DNA from 4 places in the Stutzerimonas stutzeri genome. Region 3 is predicted to be linked to each of the others. Evidence: predicted binding sites of a transcription regulator. Region 3 holds the regulator's gene; each other region holds the start of a gene.

The links. Region 3 encodes FliA, which starts transcription of late flagellar genes. Its sites were predicted from a motif close to CTAAAGTTTNNNNNNNNNNNGCCGNTAA; they were not measured.
Region 1: a site for FliA is predicted at 1,701-1,728, ahead of flgM (flagellar biosynthesis anti-sigma factor FlgM). Genes of this name have one in related genera too.
Region 2: a site for FliA is predicted at 2,184-2,211, ahead of SM130_RS10820 (methyl-accepting chemotaxis protein). Genes of this name have one in related genera too.
Region 4: a site for FliA is predicted at 3,384-3,411, ahead of SM130_RS20045 (methyl-accepting chemotaxis protein). Genes of this name have one in related genera too.

The regions. Positions count from the first base shown of each region.
Region 1 covers NZ_CP139348.1:3,404,005-3,409,134, reverse strand. Annotated here, with positions in the region: gene SM130_RS15495 (flagellar brake protein) at 15-761, opposite strand; gene SM130_RS15490 (flagella synthesis protein FlgN) at 825-1,295, opposite strand; gene flgM (flagellar biosynthesis anti-sigma factor FlgM) at 1,335-1,664, opposite strand; gene flgA (flagellar basal body P-ring formation chaperone FlgA) at 1,778-2,518, opposite strand; gene SM130_RS15475 (chemotaxis protein CheV) at 2,610-3,542, shown strand; gene cheR (protein-glutamate O-methyltransferase CheR) at 3,532-4,401, shown strand; gene flgB (flagellar basal body rod protein FlgB) at 4,595-4,999, shown strand; gene flgC (flagellar basal body rod protein FlgC) at 5,011-5,130, shown strand, end outside.
Region 2 covers NZ_CP139348.1:2,362,954-2,368,083, reverse strand. Annotated here, with positions in the region: gene SM130_RS10835 (ABC-F family ATPase) at 1-47, shown strand, start outside; gene SM130_RS10830 (alpha/beta fold hydrolase) at 171-1,136, opposite strand; gene SM130_RS10825 (undecaprenyl-diphosphate phosphatase) at 1,229-2,059, opposite strand; gene SM130_RS10820 (methyl-accepting chemotaxis protein) at 2,323-3,957, shown strand; gene SM130_RS10815 (hypothetical protein) at 4,351-4,620, shown strand; gene SM130_RS10810 (hypothetical protein) at 4,762-5,043, shown strand; gene SM130_RS10805 (DUF421 domain-containing protein) at 5,121-5,130, shown strand, end outside.
Region 3 covers NZ_CP139348.1:1,780,381-1,785,510, reverse strand. Annotated here, with positions in the region: gene SM130_RS08230 (chemotaxis protein CheA) at 1-402, opposite strand, end outside; gene SM130_RS08225 (protein phosphatase CheZ) at 414-1,208, opposite strand; gene SM130_RS08220 (chemotaxis response regulator CheY) at 1,232-1,606, opposite strand; gene fliA (RNA polymerase sigma factor FliA) at 1,681-2,406, opposite strand; gene fleN (flagellar synthesis regulator FleN) at 2,424-3,251, opposite strand; gene flhF (flagellar biosynthesis protein FlhF) at 3,343-4,635, opposite strand; gene flhA (flagellar biosynthesis protein FlhA) at 4,651-5,130, opposite strand, start outside.
Region 4 covers NZ_CP139348.1:4,318,128-4,323,257, reverse strand. Annotated here, with positions in the region: gene dcuS (DcuS/MalK family sensor histidine kinase) at 1-609, shown strand, start outside; gene SM130_RS20050 (response regulator) at 606-1,331, shown strand; gene SM130_RS20045 (methyl-accepting chemotaxis protein) at 1,361-3,301, opposite strand; gene SM130_RS20040 (serine hydrolase domain-containing protein) at 3,533-4,588, opposite strand; gene SM130_RS20035 (DUF2147 domain-containing protein) at 4,662-5,108, opposite strand.

The DNA of each region.
Region 1 (5,130 bases), 1.6 Mb from region 3:
CTGGTGCTGGTTGATCAGCCGAATGGCGAGTCGGCATTGTCCCGACGCGCGTCGCGTTGCAGTTGATAGACCAGTCGCTCGATTTGCCGTTGCGCCAGTCCGCTGAGGCGGTGGAAGCGCAAGCCGCACATGGATGTATCCAGCTTCTCATCGACCGCTAAATGGCGTAGCTCGACTTCGGTCTGAATAGACCCAATCGGCAGTTTGGCGGCTAATTCATAGATCTGGCCGGTCTGGAGGCTGCCCAGGAAATTTCCCTTCAGGCTCAGCTTGCAGCCTGTCGCCGATATATCCAGAAGGCGGCCGTCCAAGGCTTTTCTCACGGCAGCGCCGCCCAACTGGGCCGCTACGGCGGTTTCCTTGAGTTGAGCGCGGTAAGCGTTACGCCGCTGGTGATAGGTCAGTGTCGAGGGTGTTGGAATCCAGTAGCAACGGGCGCCGTCTATCTCGCCTAAATGTACAGGCTGATCGTTCGTCCAGAAGATCCTGGCGCCTTCGTAGACTCCCTCGATATGCAGGGGCTCGCCCTGTAGGAGATACCTCTCTCCATCGTTGGGAATAAGTTCGTCCAGAGCGATCCAGCCAGTCTCGCGATTCATTTCAACAAGAAAGCTCTGGAATCGCTGGCTGCGTTCTTGGAAGCGAAGGGTGAGCGGGGTGTTGTTATCCAGAAGAGGGCGAAGATTGGCGTATATCTCGAGCGGTGCCGTCAGTACCTTGGGTGGCTGCGGACCCTCGTCGCCGGAAAATAAGCTAGACACAGTCCGGGGCTCTCCGGCGTATTGTTATCACCATCGCGTGGCGTCCTTGTGGCGGTCAATCATTCAGGCTTGGCTCAGTGGCCTTTGCCGCTTAGCTTTGGCGGCCCCGCCACGGTTGTCGTACAGGCCGGGCGTCTCATCTTTGCCTTGAAGAATGTGAAGCATGCTGCCAAGGGAGCTCTGGTTAGCTCGAATAAGGCGCCCATTTCTTTCGTTGGCTGTACGGCAGTGCTCAAGCTCGGCTTCCAGTACCTGGGCCTGCTCAAGGATGGCTGCACCGCTTTTCGATTTACTTGCCGCTGCTTCCAGTCCGGCTCGATCGGGAGAAAACTGCTGCCCGATCAGCCATTGGCTGCGCTGCGTTCCATGCTGGCCAAGCAGGGCGAGTAGTGGCTGCTTTCTTGCGAGTATGGCTTCGAGATCCGCGAGTTCGCGATCACCCAGTGCGACGAACTCAAGGTCGATGAGTTCAAGGAGTTGGCGCGCGATGCCGATATCGTCAGTTAGCTGCTCAAGCAGGGCTGTGTCGTGCATTTCGGGCTCTTGGCTTGCTCGCGTGAGTCGGGCTCAGGTTCAGCGCTGCGTCTCGAACGCAAGCATCTTGGCTGCCACACGCTGACTGTCGACCTGATAGGAGCCGTCCGCAATCGCTTCTTTAAGCTTTGCTACACGTTCCATATCAACCGCTGGCTGATCATTCAGTTTGTCGGCTGCCTGCTGCAGACGCTGGGCTTCTGGGCTCAGTTGGATGGTGTCGCCGTTACTGCCGCTGGCGGCGCTGGTTTTAGGCGCTTCGCTAGCGGAGCCTTGCTGGGGGCTGGCCGCGCGCTCGTTACCTTGCACGCTACTGCGCCCGCTAGGGGCATTCAGTGGGCTGTTGGGCCGATTGAAGTCGATGACCATGATGCAAACCTCGAAGGAATCAGGACGCTTGCCATGTGTTCGGCAACAGAAGGTGAAACTTTAGCTTTTTTTCCTGGGTAGCACACTGAAAACTGCCAGGCCTTCTTTATTGGCTACATTGCCACTTCGACCTGACCTGGCCCGATAACGCGTGCCTTGATGGTGCGGCCCGAGCGCTGATTCTTTACTGAAATCTGCTTGCCCGGCATTCCATCGGCCATTGCTTCGCCGGGCATCCGAACACTGATCGTACCGGATCTGGCGGTAATTACGACCTGATCGCCCTTGCGTATTACCTTGGCCATCTCCAACTGATTTGGCGTGATCACCTGATCCGGCTGAATTGGGCGAGTGAGTTTGTTACCTAGCGCTTCATCGAGGCGCGTCAGATAGCCCTGGTTGAGAACCGATACGTCCCGTTCAGCGAGGCTTACATCTGTTGGGCTCAGTACCGTATCGCGTAGTAATGATCTCGTTGCAACGATCACTTCGCGATACAGGCGGACCTGGGCAGGGACAAATACCGACCAGGGGCTGCTTCCTTCGCAACTTACCCGGACGGTGACGCGTCCTATGGGAGTGGTAGTGCTGCCGAGGCTTGCTACGAGCGGCTGGTCGCACTGATTCAGGCGCAGCCGTGGGTCGAGTCGACTGATATTGATCTCATGGCGAGCTTCGATAGCGCTGCGGCTCAAATACTCGCTCACAGTGAGCTCAAGAAACTGCTCGGTCACGTCGATAAGCTGGTCAGGATGTGACATGGTTGACGCATAGGCAAGCTGGCCTATAGCTAGAACTACCGATGGCAGCACGATTCTGTAAAGCGTCTGGCTGCAGCGCCGGAAAATGGTCATATGCACGTTCATATCCCAACCAAAGCAAGGGGCGTGCCGCGTCTAATATTCGTCTGGCCCCAATTATCTGCAAGCAGAGAGGAAGACTGGCATGGCCGGTGTACTGGATTCGGTTAACCAGCGTACCCAATTGGTAGGGCAGAACCGTCTGGAGCTGCTGCTGTTTCGTCTAGATGGCGAGCAGCTTTACGGAATCAACGTTTTCAAGGTGCGTGAAGTGCTGCAATGCCCTCGGCTGACGGTCATGCCGAAATGCGGCAGGGTCGTGCGGGGGGTTGCAAGCATTCGCGGCAGTACGCTGCCGATCCTTGATCTGTCGCTCGCTACGGGCAAGTCGGCTCTGATGGACCTGGAAAATTCCTTCGCGGTTATCACCGAATACAACAACAGAACCCTTGGTTTTCTGGTGAGTTCGGTTGAAAGAATCGTCAACCTGAACTGGGAGGCAATTCTTCCGCCACCCAAGGGGGCCGGACGTGACCATTACCTGACGGCAGTGACGCACATCGACAACAAGCTCGTGGAAATCATCGATGTGGAAAAAGTGCTCGCGGAGGTTGCGCCGACGTCGGAAGAAGTGTCACCGGGCGTCATTGATGACGATACCCGTACCAAAGCGCTTTCATGCCGCGTGCTGATCGTCGATGACTCGTCGGTAGCGCGTAAGCAAATCGCACGCTGCCTGGAGAATATTGGGATCGAGGTGGTCAAGCTGAACGATGGGCGCGAGGCGCTCAATTACCTGAAGCTAATGGCCGACGAAGGTAAGAATCCGGCGGATGAGTTCTTGATGATGATCTCGGATATTGAAATGCCGGAAATGGATGGCTATACCCTGACTACCGAGGTGCGGCACGATCCACGCATGCATGGAATGCATATACTCCTGCATACTTCTCTTTCCGGTGTGTTCAATCAGAACATGGTGAAACGGGCAGGCGCGGATGATTTCCTCGCCAAGTTCCAGCCTGATGATCTCGCTGCCCGCGTGGCCGAGCGGATCAGGCAGGCGGATGCAAACTGAGGCTAGCTCCTCTCATGATGGTGAGGCTTTATTGGTGTCAGTTGATCTGGATTTCGAGCAGTTCCGGGTATTTCTTGAAAAGACGTGCGGCATTCTGCTGGGCAGTAATAAGCAGTATCTGGTCTCCAGCCGCCTCAATAAGCTGATGGAGCAGCAAGGCATCAAGACGCTTGGCGATCTGGTCAGGAAGATTCAGGCGCAACCGCGCAGCGGGTTACGCGAGTTGGTCGTGGATGCGATGACGACCAACGAAACGCTGTGGTTTCGCGATACCTATCCATTCGAGGTGCTCAAGAATCGGGTCCTGCCGGAAATGCTCAAGGCAGGCTCCGGCCAGCGTCTGCGGATCTGGTCGGCCGCGTGTTCGTCGGGGCAGGAGCCTTATTCGCTCTCGATGGCCATTGATGAGTTCGAGCGTAGCAGCCCAAGCCAGCCGAAAACGGGTGTCCAGATCGTCGCGACCGAGCTATCCGGGACGATGCTCGCGGCGTGTAAGGCAGCCGAATACGACAGTTTGGCGATTGCTCGCGGCCTGTCGGCTGATCGTCTGCAGCGTTATTTCGATGCCAAGGCACCGGGGCGTTGGGCAGTGAAGCCGCCGATTCGCTCTCGCGTCGAGTTCAGGGTTCAGAACCTACTCGACAGCTATGCGGCGTTGGGCAAGTTCGACATCGTTTTCTGTCGCAACGTACTGATCTATTTCTCTGCCGATGTAAAGAAGGACATCCTCAAGCGTATTCACGCGACTTTACGGCCGGGTGGGTACTTGTTCCTGGGTGCGTCCGAAGCGCTCAACGGTCTCCCCGAGTTGTACCAAATGGTCCAATGCAGTCCGGGGATCATCTACAAGGCGAAGTAGCGCTCGCCATTGCGGCAGAAAACCGTCGTGCAACGCGGCGGTCATGGCAGGAAAGCGGTAAAGACTTGCCGCTTTTGACGCGTTTGATTTCGGACGCCTCGTTAAAAACCTTAAGAAACAATGACTTGCTTTGTATGGCATGAGCTTTGCTGGGATATGCGCAAGCAGACTGTATCCGGCAGAGGGCCAGGTCATGAGCATCAGTTTCGACAATGCGTTTGGTATTCACGAGAAGGCGCTTGGCTTTCGCTCGCAGCGTGCGGAAGTGTTGGCCAACAATATCGCCAACGCCGATACGCCTAATTACAAAGCCCGTGATCTGGACTTCAGTAGCGTGCTGGCCGAACAGTCGGCTCGGGGCCAGGGCGGGTTCGGCATGAGTCGAACCAGTGATAAGCACATTGCGGTGGAGAGCCTGGAGATCGCCGACGCATCCCTGCGCTTCCGCACGGCAGTGCACCCATCGCTTGACCAGAACACTGTCGATCTGCAGATCGAACAATCCAACTACGCGAAGAACGCCGTCGACTTCCAGGCGAGCTTCACGTTGCTCAATAGCAAGTTCAAAGGGCTCATGAGCGCCCTGCGCGGTGAATAAAGGAGTACCCCATGTCTCTTAGCAGCGTATTCGACATTGCCGGTAGCGGCATGAGTGCCCAGAGCACCCGCCTGAACACCATTTCCAGCAACATCGCGAACGCCGAAACCGTGTCGTCCAGCGTGGACCAG
Region 2 (5,130 bases), 580 kb from region 3:
GCGGCAATTACGACGACTATCTACGCAGCCAGGGCGTGATCGTCTGACTTTCGCCGATTGATCAGGCGGCCCTAGTGGCCGCAGCCCCCCTCTCGCCCATGCGAGTGGGACACGACAACTCTCCTTGTGGAGAGCCAGTCGAAGGCCGGTGAGCGGGCGCCTTCAGTGCGTCAACCTCTGGCGGGAAAATGCCTCGCCAGGAAGCCCTGCAGCAGCTCGTTCACCCGAGCTGCCTGTTCGTTCTGAATCCAATGCCCGCAGGGCGCCAACACGTGCTGCTCTAGATCCGGTACCCACTCCGGCATCTTCTTCAGCGTATAACCCTCCAGCTCGCCAACCGGGTCATGCTTGCCGATCAGAAACATCGTCGGTTGGACGATCTTCCGCCCCTGTAGCGGCTCGGTTACCTGCCAGTTGCGCTCGAAGTTGCGGTACCAGTTCAGCGCACCGCGAAAGCCCTGCTCGGCGAAGGTCTGACGGTATACCGACAGGTCCTCTTCCGAGCACCATTCGGGCAAAGGCCCCGCCTGCATGTCGTCTTCGAATAGCGTGCCGTCGGCAGGCTTGTCCTGCAGCAGCAGGTTTCGCTCCTGGTAGTACATCAACAGACGCAGCGTGCGATCGACGTCAGCGTCCAGTTCGCCCTCGGCTCGCCCAGGCTCCTGAAAATAGAGGATGTAGTTGAACCGATCACCAGAGGTCTCGCGCATGATTTCGGTAGCGGGCCGGCGCGGCCGACCGGCGAACGGGACCGACATCGTGACCAGAGCGGCGACGCGCGCGGGTTCTAGCAGCGCCAGATACCAGGCAACCATCGCGCCCCAGTCATGCCCGACCACAGCGACGTGCCCATGCCCGAAGTGGTCCATGGCCGCCCGAATATCCCCGCACAATGTCAGCACGTCATAGGCCGCTACCTCGGCTGGCGCACTACTGCGCCCGTAGCCGCGCATTTCTGGGATAAACACGCGATACCCGGCCGCCACCAGCGGGTCGATCTGATTGCGCCAGGAATACCAGCACTCGGGAAAGCCGTGCAGCAGCCACACCGGCTTGCCCTGCTCAGGACCGGCGCAGTAGAGGCTGAGGGAAATACCGTTGAGGTCGAGCTGAAGATGATCCGCGGCACTGTTCATGGAACCTCCTGATGGAGGCTCCACTATGGCAAAGCCTGGCACGCTTGTGCGTGCCATCAGCCGAACGAAGGCTAGGCCATCGACCCGGTGGATCAGACCTGGACGCTGGTCCAGTCGATAAGCCCTAGCTGCCAGGTGCCGAGAATCAAAAGACCGAAGCCGATCCGGTACCAGGCAAACGCCGCGTAGCTGTGGTTGCCGATGAACTTGAGCAAGGCCCGCACTGCGAGCATCGCGAAGATGAACGACGTCACGAAGCCGATGGCGAACACGGCGAAATCACCGGGCTGAAACAGGTCGCGGTACTTGTAGCCTGAATACACCGCCGCGCCGACCATGGTCGGCATGGCGAGGAAGAAGGAGAACTCGGTTGCCGCCTTGCGCGACAACCCGAACAGCAATCCGCCGATGATGGTCGATCCGGAACGCGACGTACCGGGCACGAGCGCCAGGCATTGGGCGAAGCCGACCTTCAATGCCAGAGCCCAGTTCATGTCATCGACTGTCTCGGCGCGAATCGCATGATCGCGGCGCTCGGCCCAGAGCATGACGATGCCGCCAAGCACCAGCGCAGTGGCAACGGTAATCGGGTTGAACAGGTATTCGTGAATCAGATCGGCAAAGGCGACGCCGAGCACCACGGCTGGCATGAAGGCAATCAGCAGGTTGCTGGTGAACTTCTGTGCCTGACGCTCCTTGGGCAAGCCAACAACCACGTCAATGATCTTGCGGCGATATTCCCAGATCACCGCGAGGATCGCGCCGAGCTGGATGATGATGTTGAAGGCCAACGCCCGCTCGCCACCGAACCCGATCAGATCCGCCACGATGATCTGGTGGCCCGTGCTGGAGACCGGGAGAAACTCGGTTACACCCTCGACCACACCCAGAATCAACGCCTGAATCGCAACCCAAAGATCCATCTATTCCCCTAAAGCGATGCAGTCCATCGCGACTCAATGCAACCAAGGTATATGTCAAAAAGCCATCCGGCCGGCTGTTCTGACTCGTCCAAGAGAACTAAATTCCTTGGCAGACGAAAAGGAGCTCATTTTTAGCCACCCCCGGCCGAAAAGCTATACAGAGCGCCGCGCCACGACCGGTACAAAGCGGTCGGAGTGAACCTGTCTGAACGACCGACCCGCGAAAACAGAACGATAAGAAAGTCCCACCTGGAGCCCTATTCATGAATCTGCTGCGAAATGTCCCCATCAGCAAGCGCCTCTGGCTGATCCCCGTGGTCGCCATCGTCATGCTGTTCATCCTTGGCGTACTGATGATTCAGCAAGTGCGCTCCGATTTGTATCGCGGCAAGCAGGAGGCGACCCGGAACGTCGTGGAAGCGGCCTCTGGGGTTTTCGAACACTACCGCAAGCTTGAAACCAGCGGTGCCATGAGTACGGCCGAAGCTCAGCAGGCGGCCATCGAACAGATTCGTCTGCTGCGTTACGACGGTCAGGATTATTTCTGGATCAACGACCTTGGTCCGACCATGATCATGCACCCGATACAGCCGAAGCTCGATGGCCAGGATCTATCGAAGATCAAGGACCCTGAAGGCAAGGAGCTGTTCAACGAGATGGTCAAGATCGCCCAGCGCGACGGCGCCGGTCTGGTCGATTACATGTGGGCCAAGCCTGGCGCCGAGGACCCCGTCCCGAAGATTTCCTACGTGCAACTTTTCAAACCGTGGGGCTGGATCATCGGCTCGGGCATCTACGTTGACGACGTGGAACAGGAGTTCTGGAATTACCTGACCCGTTTCTCCCTCATCGGCCTTTTGATCTCGGCAATCATGGCCGTGCTGGTGGCAATCCTGATTCGCAGCATCGTTCGCCCCCTGCGTCACACCATGGCCGCGATGGCGAATATCGCCAGCGGCGAAGCCGATCTGACCCGCACCCTGGATGTTTCCGGCAACGATGAGCTGAGCACCCTCGGCCGCGACTTCAACCGCTTCACCCAGAAGCTGCGTACCGTGGTCGGCCAACTGTTCGAGACCGCTGGTGCGCTGGACCATTCTTACCGCTCGCTTAGCCAATTGGCTGATCAGACCCACGAGCAGAGCCAGCAGCAGATGCTGCAGATGGAACAGGTAGCCACAGCTGTAAACGAAGTCACCTACGCCGTGCAGGAAGTGGCGAAGAACGCCGAGCATGCATCCAGCGAGGTCGGCACTGCCGAAAGCCAGGCAGGCCAAGGCCAGCGCAATATCGAAACGAGCCTGCGGCAGATCGATGAACTGTCAGCGACCATTGGCCAGGCGGTGGATGTAATCCAGTCGCTGGCTGACGAAACCACGAAAATCGGCTCGGTACTCGAGGTGATCCGTTCGATTGCAGAACAGACCAACCTGCTGGCGCTCAACGCGGCAATCGAAGCCGCTCGTGCCGGTGAGCAGGGCCGTGGCTTCGCAGTGGTAGCCGATGAAGTTCGCCTGCTGGCGCAGCGCACTCAGCAATCGACGGCCGAAATTCACAGCATGATTGAGCGCCTGCAGAAAAACTCCGGTGCTGCGGTGAATGTCATCATGGAAAGCAATCGTGCCTCCCAGCTCACCGTCGAGCAGGCCAGCCAGGCGGGCGAGAGCCTTGGCGAGATCGCCCAGGCCCTGCGCAACCTCTCCGGCTTGAACGCATCGATTGCCAGCGCAACGCTGCAGCAATCCCATGTGGTCGAAGACATCAACCAAAACGTGACCCAGGCGGCCGGGCTGGCGCAGCAGAGTACTCTGGCTGCCGAACAGTCCAGCGAAGCCGGCAAGCGACTCGGCGAACTCGCGGATCAACTGAATCGCCTGCTGAGCCAGTTCAGGGTCTGACGGCTGGGCCTGCGGTCCTCAGCGGACCGCAGGCACCTGGACGAAGCGGTGTCCCCCCTTCCCCGCACTAAGGCGACGCACGATTAGCCCGCGTCACACTTTTTCCATGGCGACCGGTTGTCGCATCAATCAGCGCACATGCCTGCCACGCCTCGCCCGCCGGGCTAGGCAACAGTCCTGAATTTCCAATATTTACAGAGAGTTAGATTCTGCCTTCGAACCGAAGAGGTCGAAGCGTCAAGGTTATACTTTTGGCTAATTGCAAAGGCCGTCAAACTTTTTTGACTTCGCATGTGACTTGCCAGTCCTCTGGGTACATCAACTGCAATGTAAGGCCAATGCCAATGCGCTTGGCTGCAGACATTTTGGGTATCACACAGAGAGACATGCCCCATGCACACCCCGCTGCGTATCAACGAAGCCCTTCTGATCACCGACCGCGCCTTCAAGCCTTTCCAGTGCGTTGCCTGGACGCTGCCCGAAGGAAACGGTGAAGTCAGCATCACCGTCGTCGACCGCGACGAAGCCCGTCTGCTAGGCCGCTGCAAGATGTCCAGCAGCGTGTTCACCGATCCCGTGAAGCTCGGCGAGACCCTGGAGCAAACCCGTGCACAGCTGAGCCGTGACGGCGCACAGCTGTCGCCTTGGCACATGCCCGATTAATCATGGGCTGTTTGATCAAAGGCCTGCAGCAGTGTGCTCCAGGCCTTTTTTCATGCTCCAGGTTTGCCTACAGCCCGCCGCCAACTGATCCATTCGTGTGATTGGCGGTCCTAAGAGCAACAGGCGAAACAGGAGAAGCTCATGAAAGGTGCAGAAGCGTACGTCAATGATCAGTGGCAGAGCTGCGGGCTGGCGGATCTTGCGCAAGATCCCGAGGCACATACCGTCACGTTGCACTTCATTGTGCCGCGTGACACTCAGATGCCCGGTCTGATCGATCACATCAGCGACGTTGCACAGCGGCATCTGGAAGATTTCTATGAGGGCCGCAAGGTCACTCACAAGCCAGTAGTCGGCTCGGTTGTAGGCGACGGTAGCGGTGATGGAATCGATCTGGAGTTCGAGGTAGCAGCCGCAGGCTGAGCTGATCTGCCCAGCACGTCCAGGAACAAGCCAAGCGTGTTTTCACCGCACCGGCACTCCTGAAAGGAAGATTCAAGATGACCCCGT
Region 3 (5,130 bases):
AGGATTGGCGGCAGCCGGCTCAGCCAGACGCGCTAGAGCAGCGAGCAGCTCACGTGAGGCTGGAGTCGGTTCGACGCGCTCGCGAACCTGGCTGAACATTTCGTTCACGGCATCGAGTGCCTGCAGAACGACATCCATCAGTTCGGAATCGACGCGACGCTCACCCTTGCGCAGGATGTCGAAGACGTTTTCGGCGATATGGCAGCACTCCACAAGCTCATGAAGCTGAAGGAAGCCTGCACCGCCCTTGACCGTATGGAACCCGCGAAAAATCGCATTGAGCAACCCCGTGTCATCAGGGCTGCTTTCCAGCTCCACGAGTTGCTCGGACAATAGTTCGAGAATCTCGCCGGCCTCTACCAGGAAGTCCTGGAGGATTTCTTCATCGGCGTCGAAGCTCATATTCACTTCCCCTAAAAGCCCAGGCTTGAAAGCAGATCATCGACATCGTCCTGGCCGGAAACGACATCTTCACGCATATCGGCATGCATCTGCGGACCTTCACCCTTGGAAGGTTCTTTTTCTTGTTTTTGCTTTTCCTGCTCGGCGCGCATCGCTTCGCGGTCGTGCTGGATTCCAGCCACACGATCAACCTGCCCTGCCATCAACACAAGATTGAGCAGGTTGCTTTCGAGTTCGGTGATGAGACGAGTCACCCGCTTGATCACTTGACCGGTCAGGTCCTGGAAATCCTGCGCCAGCATGATTTCACTGAGGTTCTGTGACAGCTGTGAGCCATCGTTCATGCTGCGCTGGAGATAGTGGTCGATGCGCTTGACCAGGTCGCGGAACTGCTCGGCGTTCATTTCGCGGCGCATGAAGCGCTGCCAATCAGCCGTCAGGCTCTGCGCCTCATAGCTCACGTAGTTCACCAGCGGAGCGGACTCCTCCACCAGGTCCATGGTGCGATTGGCGGCCTTCTCGGTCATCTCAACCACATAGGACAGCCGATCGGTCGCGTCGGTAATCGGTGACGGATCGCCTCCGGTCGCGCATGTATCCATCTCGAGCTTGACGATGGCGTTGTGCAGCTCACGCGTGAGCTTGCCAACCTCCAGGTAGATCCCGTGATTGCGCACCTGATTGAGTTCGTTGAACATCTGCGTCGCTTCATCGAAGCGGCCCTGTTGCAGACTTTCGATCAACTTGGGTGCATGAGTCTTCAGAGTCGCTTCGAACTCTGCCAGGCTTTGGTCTGCTTGCGTCATAGTGCCCTCGCGGCGTTGCTGCTTCAGCCGTTGACGCGCTCGAAGATCTTCTCGATCTTCTCCTTGAGCACCTGGGCAGTGAAAGGCTTGACCACATAGCCATTAACCCCGGCCTGTGCCGCTTCGATGATCTGATCGCGCTTGGCTTCGGCCGTCACCATCAGTACCGGTAGGTTCTTGAGGCGTTCGTCGGCGCGCACGGTGCGCAGCAGATCGATACCGCTCATGCCCGGCATGTTCCAGTCAGTGACCAGGAAGTCGAAGTTGCCGCTCTTGAGCATCGGCAGTGCGGTAGTGCCGTCATCCGCCTCGGCGGTGTTGGTGAACCCCAGATCACGCAGGAGGTTCTTGATGATTCGTCTCATCGTCGAGAAGTCATCGACGATGAGGATTTTCATGTTCTTGTCCAAGTCGACCTCCGTAAGTCCCAAAATGCCTCAGCAAACCGAGCACGTCATACCGCAAACAATCGTCAATTGGCGCGCCATTCACCGAGACGTGCACGCAACCGCGCAGCACACTGGCTATGCAACTGGCTCACGCGCGACTCGCTGACCCCCAGCACCTGCCCAATTTCCTTCAAATTCAGTTCTTCGTCGTAGTACAGCGACAGCACCAGCTTTTCACGCTCGGGCAGGTTCGCAATAGCATCGGCCAAAGCCTGCTGAAAGCGCTCATCCTCAAGGTCACGAAAGGGCTCCGGGTGGGTACTGGCGGCGTCATCCTCGAACTCGCCGTGCTCACCCTCCTGCAGCAGATCGTCAAAGCTGAACAGGCGACTGCCTAAGGTGTCGCCGAGAATGCCGTAATACTCATCGAGACTTAGCTTAAGTTCGGCCGCAACTTCATGATCTTTAGCGTCGCGCCCGGTTTTCGCCTCGATAGTACGAATTGCCTCGCTGACCATGCGCGAATTGCGGTGCACGGAGCGTGGCGCCCAGTCACCCTTTCGCACTTCGTCCAGCATCGTGCCGCGGATGCGGATACCCGCATAGGTCTCGAAACTGGCACCTTTGCCGGCGTCGTATTTCTTCGCTGCTTCCAGCAGTCCGATCATTCCAGCCTGAATCAGATCGTCTACCTGCACGCTGGCAGGCAGACGCGCCAAAAGGTGGTAAGCGATTCGCTTGACCAACGGCGCGTACTGATCGATCAGGCGGTACTGCGCATCCTTTGCCTGAGCCTTGCTGTAATACATAGCGGATCCGGCACCTGTCATTCGTGGCTTTGAGAAGCGGGGCTTATGAGCCGCTCTACGAAGAATTCGAGATGACCACGCGGCGTCGCGGGCAGTGGCCAGGTATCAATCTTCTGCGCGATAGCCTTGAACGCCAACGAGCATTTCGAACGCGGGTACGCCTCATAAACCGCACGCTGCTTCTGTACTGCCTTGCGCACCGCCTCGTCGTACGGCACGGCGCCCACGTACTGCAGCGCCACATCGAGAAACCGTTCAGTAACTTTGGTCAACTTGGCGAACAGGTTGCGACCTTCCTGCGGCGCATGCGCCATGTTCGCCAGCACGCGGAAGCGGCTGATTCCATAGTCGCGGTTAAGCAGCTTGATAAGAGCATAGGCGTCGGTGATCGAAGTGGGCTCATCGGTAACGACCAGCAACACCTCGTGCGCAGCCCGTACGAAACTGACCACCGAATCGCCAATGCCAGCCGCAGTGTCAATGATTAGCACGTCGAGCTCGTCGCCCAGATCGCTGAATGCTTGAATCAGACCCGCGTGCTGCAGCGATGAAAGCTGCACCATACTCTGCGTGCCCGAAGCGGCCGGCACCACACGGATGCCGCCTGGCCCCTGGATCAGCACATCGCGCAGATCACACTCGCCGGCAATGACGTCGGCCAAGGTGCGCTTGGTGGTCAACCCCAGCAGAACGTCGACGTTGGCCAAACCGAGATCGGCGTCGAGCAGCACTACACGCCGACCCAGATCGGCCAGCGCGAGCGAAAGATTGACCGACACGTTGGTCTTGCCGACGCCACCCTTGCCGCCGGTCACCGCAATCACCTGTACGGGATGCATACCCATGTTCACACGCCTATATCTTGCTGGGGCCTTGCGGCCGTCGATGCGCCCGCATGGCACGCATCTGATTCATTCAGGTACCGCTGTCGCAACTTCATCCGGCCCGCCTTGACGAACCGTTGTACAACCCGGCGAACATATCGGCCATGGTTTCCTCGCTCGGTTCCTCACCGGACTGCAAACTCACCGCACGACTGACCAGTTGGTGACTGCGTGGAAGGTGCAGGTCATCCGGAATCCGGGGCCCGTCGGCGAGGTACGCTATCGGCAAATGCTGGCTGATCGTGAGCCCGAGCACATCACCGAGGCTGCCGGCCTCATCCAACTTGGTCAGGATACAGCCGGCCAGGCCGCAGCGACGATAGTTGTGCCACGCCGCCTTGAGCACCTGGCTCTGACTGGTCGCGGCCAGCACCAGATAATTCTTCGATTTCACACCACGATCCGACAACGCTTCGAGCTGCATGCGCAGCGTCGGATCGCTGGCAGGCAGGCCGGCCGTATCGATGAGGATCACCCGCTTGCGTGCCAGCGGAGCCAGCGTCTTGCTCAACGACTGGCTCGGGTCGATCTGCACGACCGGTACATCGAGAATGCGGCCCAGGGTCTTGAGTTGCTCCTGTGCGCCGATCCGATAATTGTCCATGCTGACCAGCGCGATGTTTTGCGCGCCGTATTTCAATACGTAGCGTGCAGCGAGCTTAGCCAGCGTCGTGGTCTTGCCGACACCTGCCGGGCCTACCAGGGCGATCACGCCACCCTCTTCCAGCGGTTCGTTCTTGCTTACCTTGATTGCCTGAGCCAGGTAGGCCAACACCATCCGCCAAGCCTGGCGAGGCTCGTTGATCCCGGCAACCTTTTCCAACAGGCTACGCGATAGCTCGGCCGGCAAGCCCAGCCGTTGCAGGCGACGCCAAAGGCCGGCCTGCTGCGGACGGCGGCTTTGTTCCTGCCCCCAGGCAATCGAGCCGAGCTGGACTTCGATCAGCTCACGCAGACCGTGCAGTTCCGACTGCATCGCCTCGATCGCACGTGTGTCGACCGCGCCAGCAGCTTCGGCCACAGGCACAGGCTGCGGCTTACTCGCCGCGGCAGCGGGCTTCTCGTCAACCAGTTGACGATCCTGCATCTTCGCGCGAGGTGCAGCGCTCAGCTCAGCATGGGCATTGGCGAGGCGAGCCTGGGTCTTGCGCAGCTCGGCTTCCAGCGCCGGGTTGGGCTTGTTGGCGGCCGGAGCGGACTGCATCGGGTAATCGAGCACGGCAGTCAGCTCGACGCCGCCGGCCACCCGGCGATTGCCAATGATCACGGCATCGGCGCCCAGCTCGTCACGCACCATTTTCATGGCGATGCGCATATCGGCGGCGAAGAAACGTTTGACCTGCATGGCCTGTACCCTCGGTTAATTCTGACCCACCGTCGAAACGATGGTGACCTGCTTGTTGTCCGGTATTTCCTGATAGGCCAGAACATGAATGTTCGGCACCGCCAGACGCGCGAATCTCGACAGCATCGCCCGAACCGGGCCGGCTACCAGCAAAACTGCAGGCTTGCCGAGCATTTCTTGACGCTGTGCCGCTTCTATCAGAGACCTTTGCAACTTTTCGGCCATTCCCGGTTCCAGCAAGATGCCATCTTCCGAACCCTGACCAGCCTTCTGCAAGCTGTTGAGCAAGATCTGTTCCAACCGAGGTTCCAAGGTGATTACAGGCAGCTCCGGCTCTAGTCCCACAACGTTTTGCACGATTGCTCTCGACAGCGCGACGCGTACCGCGGCCACCATCGCGGCGGGATCTTGACTCTTGGCCGCGACGTTGGCGATGGCTTCAGCGATGGTGCGAATGTCGCGCACCGGGACCTGTTCCTGCAGCAATGCCTGGAG
Region 4 (5,130 bases), 2.3 Mb from region 3:
GCACTGCGGGCGGCAACGCACGAATTCAAGAACAAGCTGCACGTGCTGCTCGGCCTGGCACAGATGGGCGACCTGGATGCCCTGCGAGCCTACCTGCGCGACCTCGCCGATCACCAGCTGGCGCCGGCGACGGTGCTGGTCGAGGGAATTGGCGAGCCGGTGCTGGCGGGTTTTCTGCTGGGCAAGCAGAGCGAGGCTCGGGAACGTGGCATCCTCTTTCAGGTGGACGTCGAACACCCGGTGCCAGCCGCGGCGCCGGAGCAGACTCACGGCCTGGTCACCATCCTTGGCAACCTGCTGGAAAACGCCTTCGAAGCGGTGGCCGAGCAGGACGAGCGACGGGTCAACCTGACGCTGAATTACGACGAAGCGCTGCTCTCGCTGCACGTGCAGGACAGCGGTGCCGGTATCGAGGCCGCCGTGCGCGAGCAGATCTTCGAGCGTGGCGTGTCGACCAAGGGCGAGCGGCGCGGCATAGGGCTGGCCGCTGTGCAGGAACAGGTCGAGGCCTGGGGTGGCAGTCTGGCGGTCTATTCCGAAGCGGGCCGCGGCAGCCTGTTCGAGGTCGAATTGCCCTATCGGACCGCCGCGGAGCAGGAGTCGTCATGAAAAACATCATGCGTGTACTGATCGTCGAGGACGATCCGATGGTCATGCGCCTGAACGTCGACTATCTGGCTCGTCTTGACGGTATCGAGCTGGTCGGCCAATGCGAAAGCGTGCCGGCTGCGCTCGAGACGCTGGAACGCGAGGCGGTGGACCTGCTGCTGCTCGATGTCTACCTGCGCAATCGCTCCGGGCTCGACGTGCTGCGCCACCTGCGCGCGCAAGACCGCAACACCGATGCGGTGCTGATCACCGCTGCGTCGGAGATCGAGACGGTACGTGCAGCCCAGCGTCTCGGTGCGCGTGATTATCTGGTCAAACCGTTCAGCTTCGAGCGCTTTCGCGATGCCATCGAGGCGTGTCGCCGCGCCCGTGAGTCGCTGGCTCGCCTGCCCGATCAGCTCGGTCAGGGCGATATCGATCGGCTGTTCAGTCAGCCTGCCACGGTCGATTTTCGCCGTCCGGGCGATCTGCCCAAGGGCCTGACGCCAGCGTCACTGGCACAGGTGGCGCAGGCGATCCTGGCGCTGGAAAACGATAGTTTCACCAGCGAAACCCTGCTGCCCGCGACCGGCATGTCGCGCGTCTCGGTGCGCAAATACCTCAAGCACCTGAACGACATGCAGCTATTGGAAGAATCCTTTCATTACGGGCAAATCGGCCGACCGTCGTTCCGCTATCGCTGCCTGGACCGCGCCGCTCTGCTGCGCCTGGCGCAAGGCTGAGACCTTGTCGGCCGGGCTCAAGCCTGTCATCAGGTACGGAAGCGCCCGACCAAACCGTGTAGCTCGCCGGAAAGCTCAGACAGCCGCTGCGAATCGGTTTGTGCCGATCCCGCCAGTTGCTCGACCAGCAACGCGTCTTCATGAATCTGTGTGATGTGCCGATTGATGTCTTCAGCTACGTGGTGCTGTTCTTCCGCCGCGGTTGCAATCTGTGCGTTCTGGTCGCGGATGTGATCCACCGAGCCACGGATGTGTTCGAAGCTGTCGCGTGCCTTCTGGATGCGCTCGACACTCGCCTTCGACATTTCCAGGCTGCTTTGCATTTGCTTGGTGACATCCTGTGTGCGCTTGGCAAGGCCGCCGAGCAGACCATCGATTTCGCCGGTTGAGTCCGCCGTGCGCTTGGCCAGCGCGCGGACTTCGTCGGCCACTACGGCGAAACCGCGGCCTTGTTCGCCGGCGCGAGCCGCCTCGATGGCGGCGTTCAGGGCCAGCAGGTTGGTCTGCTCGGCGATGGAGCGAATGGTGTCCAGGATGGTGTTGATGTTGCGGCTGTCCTGCTCGAGTTCCTGCATCGAGTGAGTCGAGCGCAGCAGGTTCTCGCTCAACAGAGAGACGCTACCGGTTGCTTCGTCGATCTGAAATTGACCGTCGTGCACCTGGCGCTGACCTGCATCAGCCGAGGTGGCTGCTGCGCTGCACGAGCGTGCGACTTCGTTGGCGGTAGCCACCATCTCATTGAATGCGGTCGACACCAGTTCGACTGCTCCGCGCTGGCGCTCTGCAGCATCATTCATGTCGGTGGCCACCCGTGTCGCACTGTCGGATGCGCCACTCAGCGCAGTGGACGCGCTACTGATGTGCTGCACCAGATCGCGGATGGCACCAAGGAACTGATTGAACCAGCGCGCAAGCATCGCTGTTTCATCTTTGCCTCGTACTTCCAGGCTGCGAGTGAGATCGCCTTCGCCCTGAGCGATGCCTTCCAGGCCGGCAGCCACGCTGCGGATCGGGCGTACGATCAGGCCGGCGAAAGCGGCGCCGATCATCGCGAATACGATTGCCAGCACGCCAGCAACGATAGCGATCTGCAGGGTCAGGCTGTTGGCGCGGGACATGACCTCGTCACGCTCGATAAGCCCGATGAACTGCCAGCCAAGCGCTTCGGATGACCATACGTTGGCCATGTAGGTGGTGCCGTTGATCTCCACCTCAAGCAGGCCTTTGGCATTGGCCAGTTCGGCATAGGCACCACCCAGTTCTGAAAGCGACTTGAAGTTGTGCTCAGGGTTGCTGGGGTCGGCCAGGACGTTGCCGCCTTTTTCGACCAGCATGAGGTAGCCGCTCTCGCCCAGTTTGATCTGCTTGACCAGATCGGTCAGCTGATTGAGTGACACGTCGAGACCAAACACACCGACGATCTGGCCTTGAGCGTTGGTGACGGTGTGGCCGCTATTGATCAGGACGACATCATCAACCGCCCAGTAATAGACGCTGCTCTGAACGATCTTTCCAGGTTGCGCCATCGCCTCTTTGTACCAGGGACGTACACGCGGATCGTAATTGCTCATCCGCGGGTCTTCCGGCCAGCCGGCGTAGGAGCCATCAGCGTGCCCAAGGGATAGATAAGCGGTCGAAGGATGGGTCTTGGCGAAATGGTCGAACAGTCTGAGTAGGGTGCGATTGCTCTCAGGCAAAGGCGTAGAGGCTGCATCCGCCGGGCCGAAGTTCTTCAGATCGCGGGCTTCGACGATCTCGGGCAGGGTCGCAAGGTAGGCAACGTTCTGCTCGATCCCCTCGAAAAACAGGTTCATGGCGTTTTCGACCTGTCGGATTTCGCGACTGCTGCTGTCGATGAACTGCCTCTGTGCATCGCTCCTCACGTTGAGGATGACGACGATCGCGACGGCTATGACCGGCACCGATGCGATGCTCAGAAATGCCCATGTCAATTTTTGCTTGATGTTCATGGACGCGACCCGCTTCAAGAGGCGACTAAGGCCAGGGCTTGAGACGCTGGCAATCCCACTGCGCTTGCAATGGATTACCTGGTTATCGACTCTCCATGTGGCAACTTGAGCAGGGCGGCCTGGGCGGAGGGTCCGTTCGTCGGCAGTAGCGCTTTGTGGTCAGGGCCTGGGATATTCGCCCTGCCGACGTGATAGCGAAGGCCCGTGGGGTTAGCTGCCCAAGGTGGCGACCTACGCTTCGGCGGGCTGCGTGTTGCTTCGAACCGCACCAATAATCTCGCCGAGCAGCCGATGCAGCGCGTCGCGGTGACCCTGGGCGCCGCTCGAGGGTTGCTGGGTGTGGGACGTCATCACCACGGTCATCTCGAGCCCGGGCACCACGTAGACCATCTGCCCGCCGTAACCCCAGCCGTAGCGCACCGGTTCGCCGCCCAGTTCGGTGATGAACCAGCCATAGCCATAGCCGTGACCGGTGTAGCGCGAGCGCGTGCGTGGTGTCCAGGAGGCTTCGATCCAGTCGGCCGAGAGTAAGCGCTCGCCGGATGCGCTAAGCCCGCCGCGACGGTAAAGCTCGCCGAATGCCAGCAGCGAGCGCGGCGTCATCGCCATCTCGTTGCCGCCCAGGTAGATGCCCTGCGGATCGCGCGTCCAGGCGCTGATGGCGAACCCCTCGAGTGGTGCCAGCCATTGCCGTGCCAGCTGCAGCGTGGACTCGCCGCTGCGCCGCGAGAGAATTGCCGAGAGCAGATGGCTGGAGCCGGTGGAGTAAATCATCGCCTCGCCGGGATCCGCCTCGAACGGTCGCGCCAGGGCCGCACGTACCCAGTTGCGGCTCGCCACCCAGGCGCCGTAGTTGCGCCCGGAGGTCGAGCCCAGTCCGGCCTGCATGCTGAGCAGGTTGCCCACCGTTACCTGCTGCAGGCGCGGGTCGGGGTTGGCAGGCAAGTCTGTTTTCAGTAGCTCAGCGATGGGCTGTTCGACGTCTTCGATAATGCCCTTGGCAATTGCGATCCCGACCAATGCGGAGATGATCAACTTGGATGCCGACTTGATGTTGGTCGGCGCGGTGGTGCGGTGGCCACGGTATCCGTGCTCGGCGATCACCTCCCCATGCTGGGCGATGATCAGGGTTTCCAGCGGCGCGAGTCGTTCAGCCTGGCCGAGCGCCGCCTGGAGTCTGACGTCGGCACTGGCCATTGGGCTGAGCAGTAGCAGCCACGTCGCGTAGAGCAGGTGGCGAACGCAAAGAGATGGGCGCTGCCGCGAGCGCTGGGGAGTCGAGGCCATAGTGATTCGACCCTGACGCCGCGGCACCGTGCCGTCGCCGTCGCAGCTGCCCGGGCTTCGCCGCGCGATGAGCTTACTGACGAATCCAGGTCTGGGTGCGGCCCAGCGCCTCGATGCCGATGTAGCCACGCACTTCCAGCTTGTCGCCGCCATCCAGCAGCTTCGCTTTGGCGCGGTAGGTCTTGCCCTTCGCCGGGTCGAGAATGGTGCCGTTGCTCCAGGCCTGCTCGCCGTCTGGTTTGAGGTCCCAGAGGATGGTCATGCCGGTGATGGGCTGGTCCTTGCGGTCCCCCTCGCATTCACTGCACAGCGGGTTGGCCCCGTGATCCGACTTGAGTATTTGCGCAACCTGGCCGCTCAGCGTGCCGTCACCGGCTTGCTGGATCTCGACGATGGACTTGGGTTTGCCGGTTTCGTCGTCAATGGTCTGCCAGCGGCCGGCAGGCGATTCGGCAGCCAGGGCCAGCGAAGACAGCGAAAGGGGCAGGGCCAGCAGCATGGCGTTGAACAGTGAGCGCATGTGTTCTCCGGTGATCAAAGAG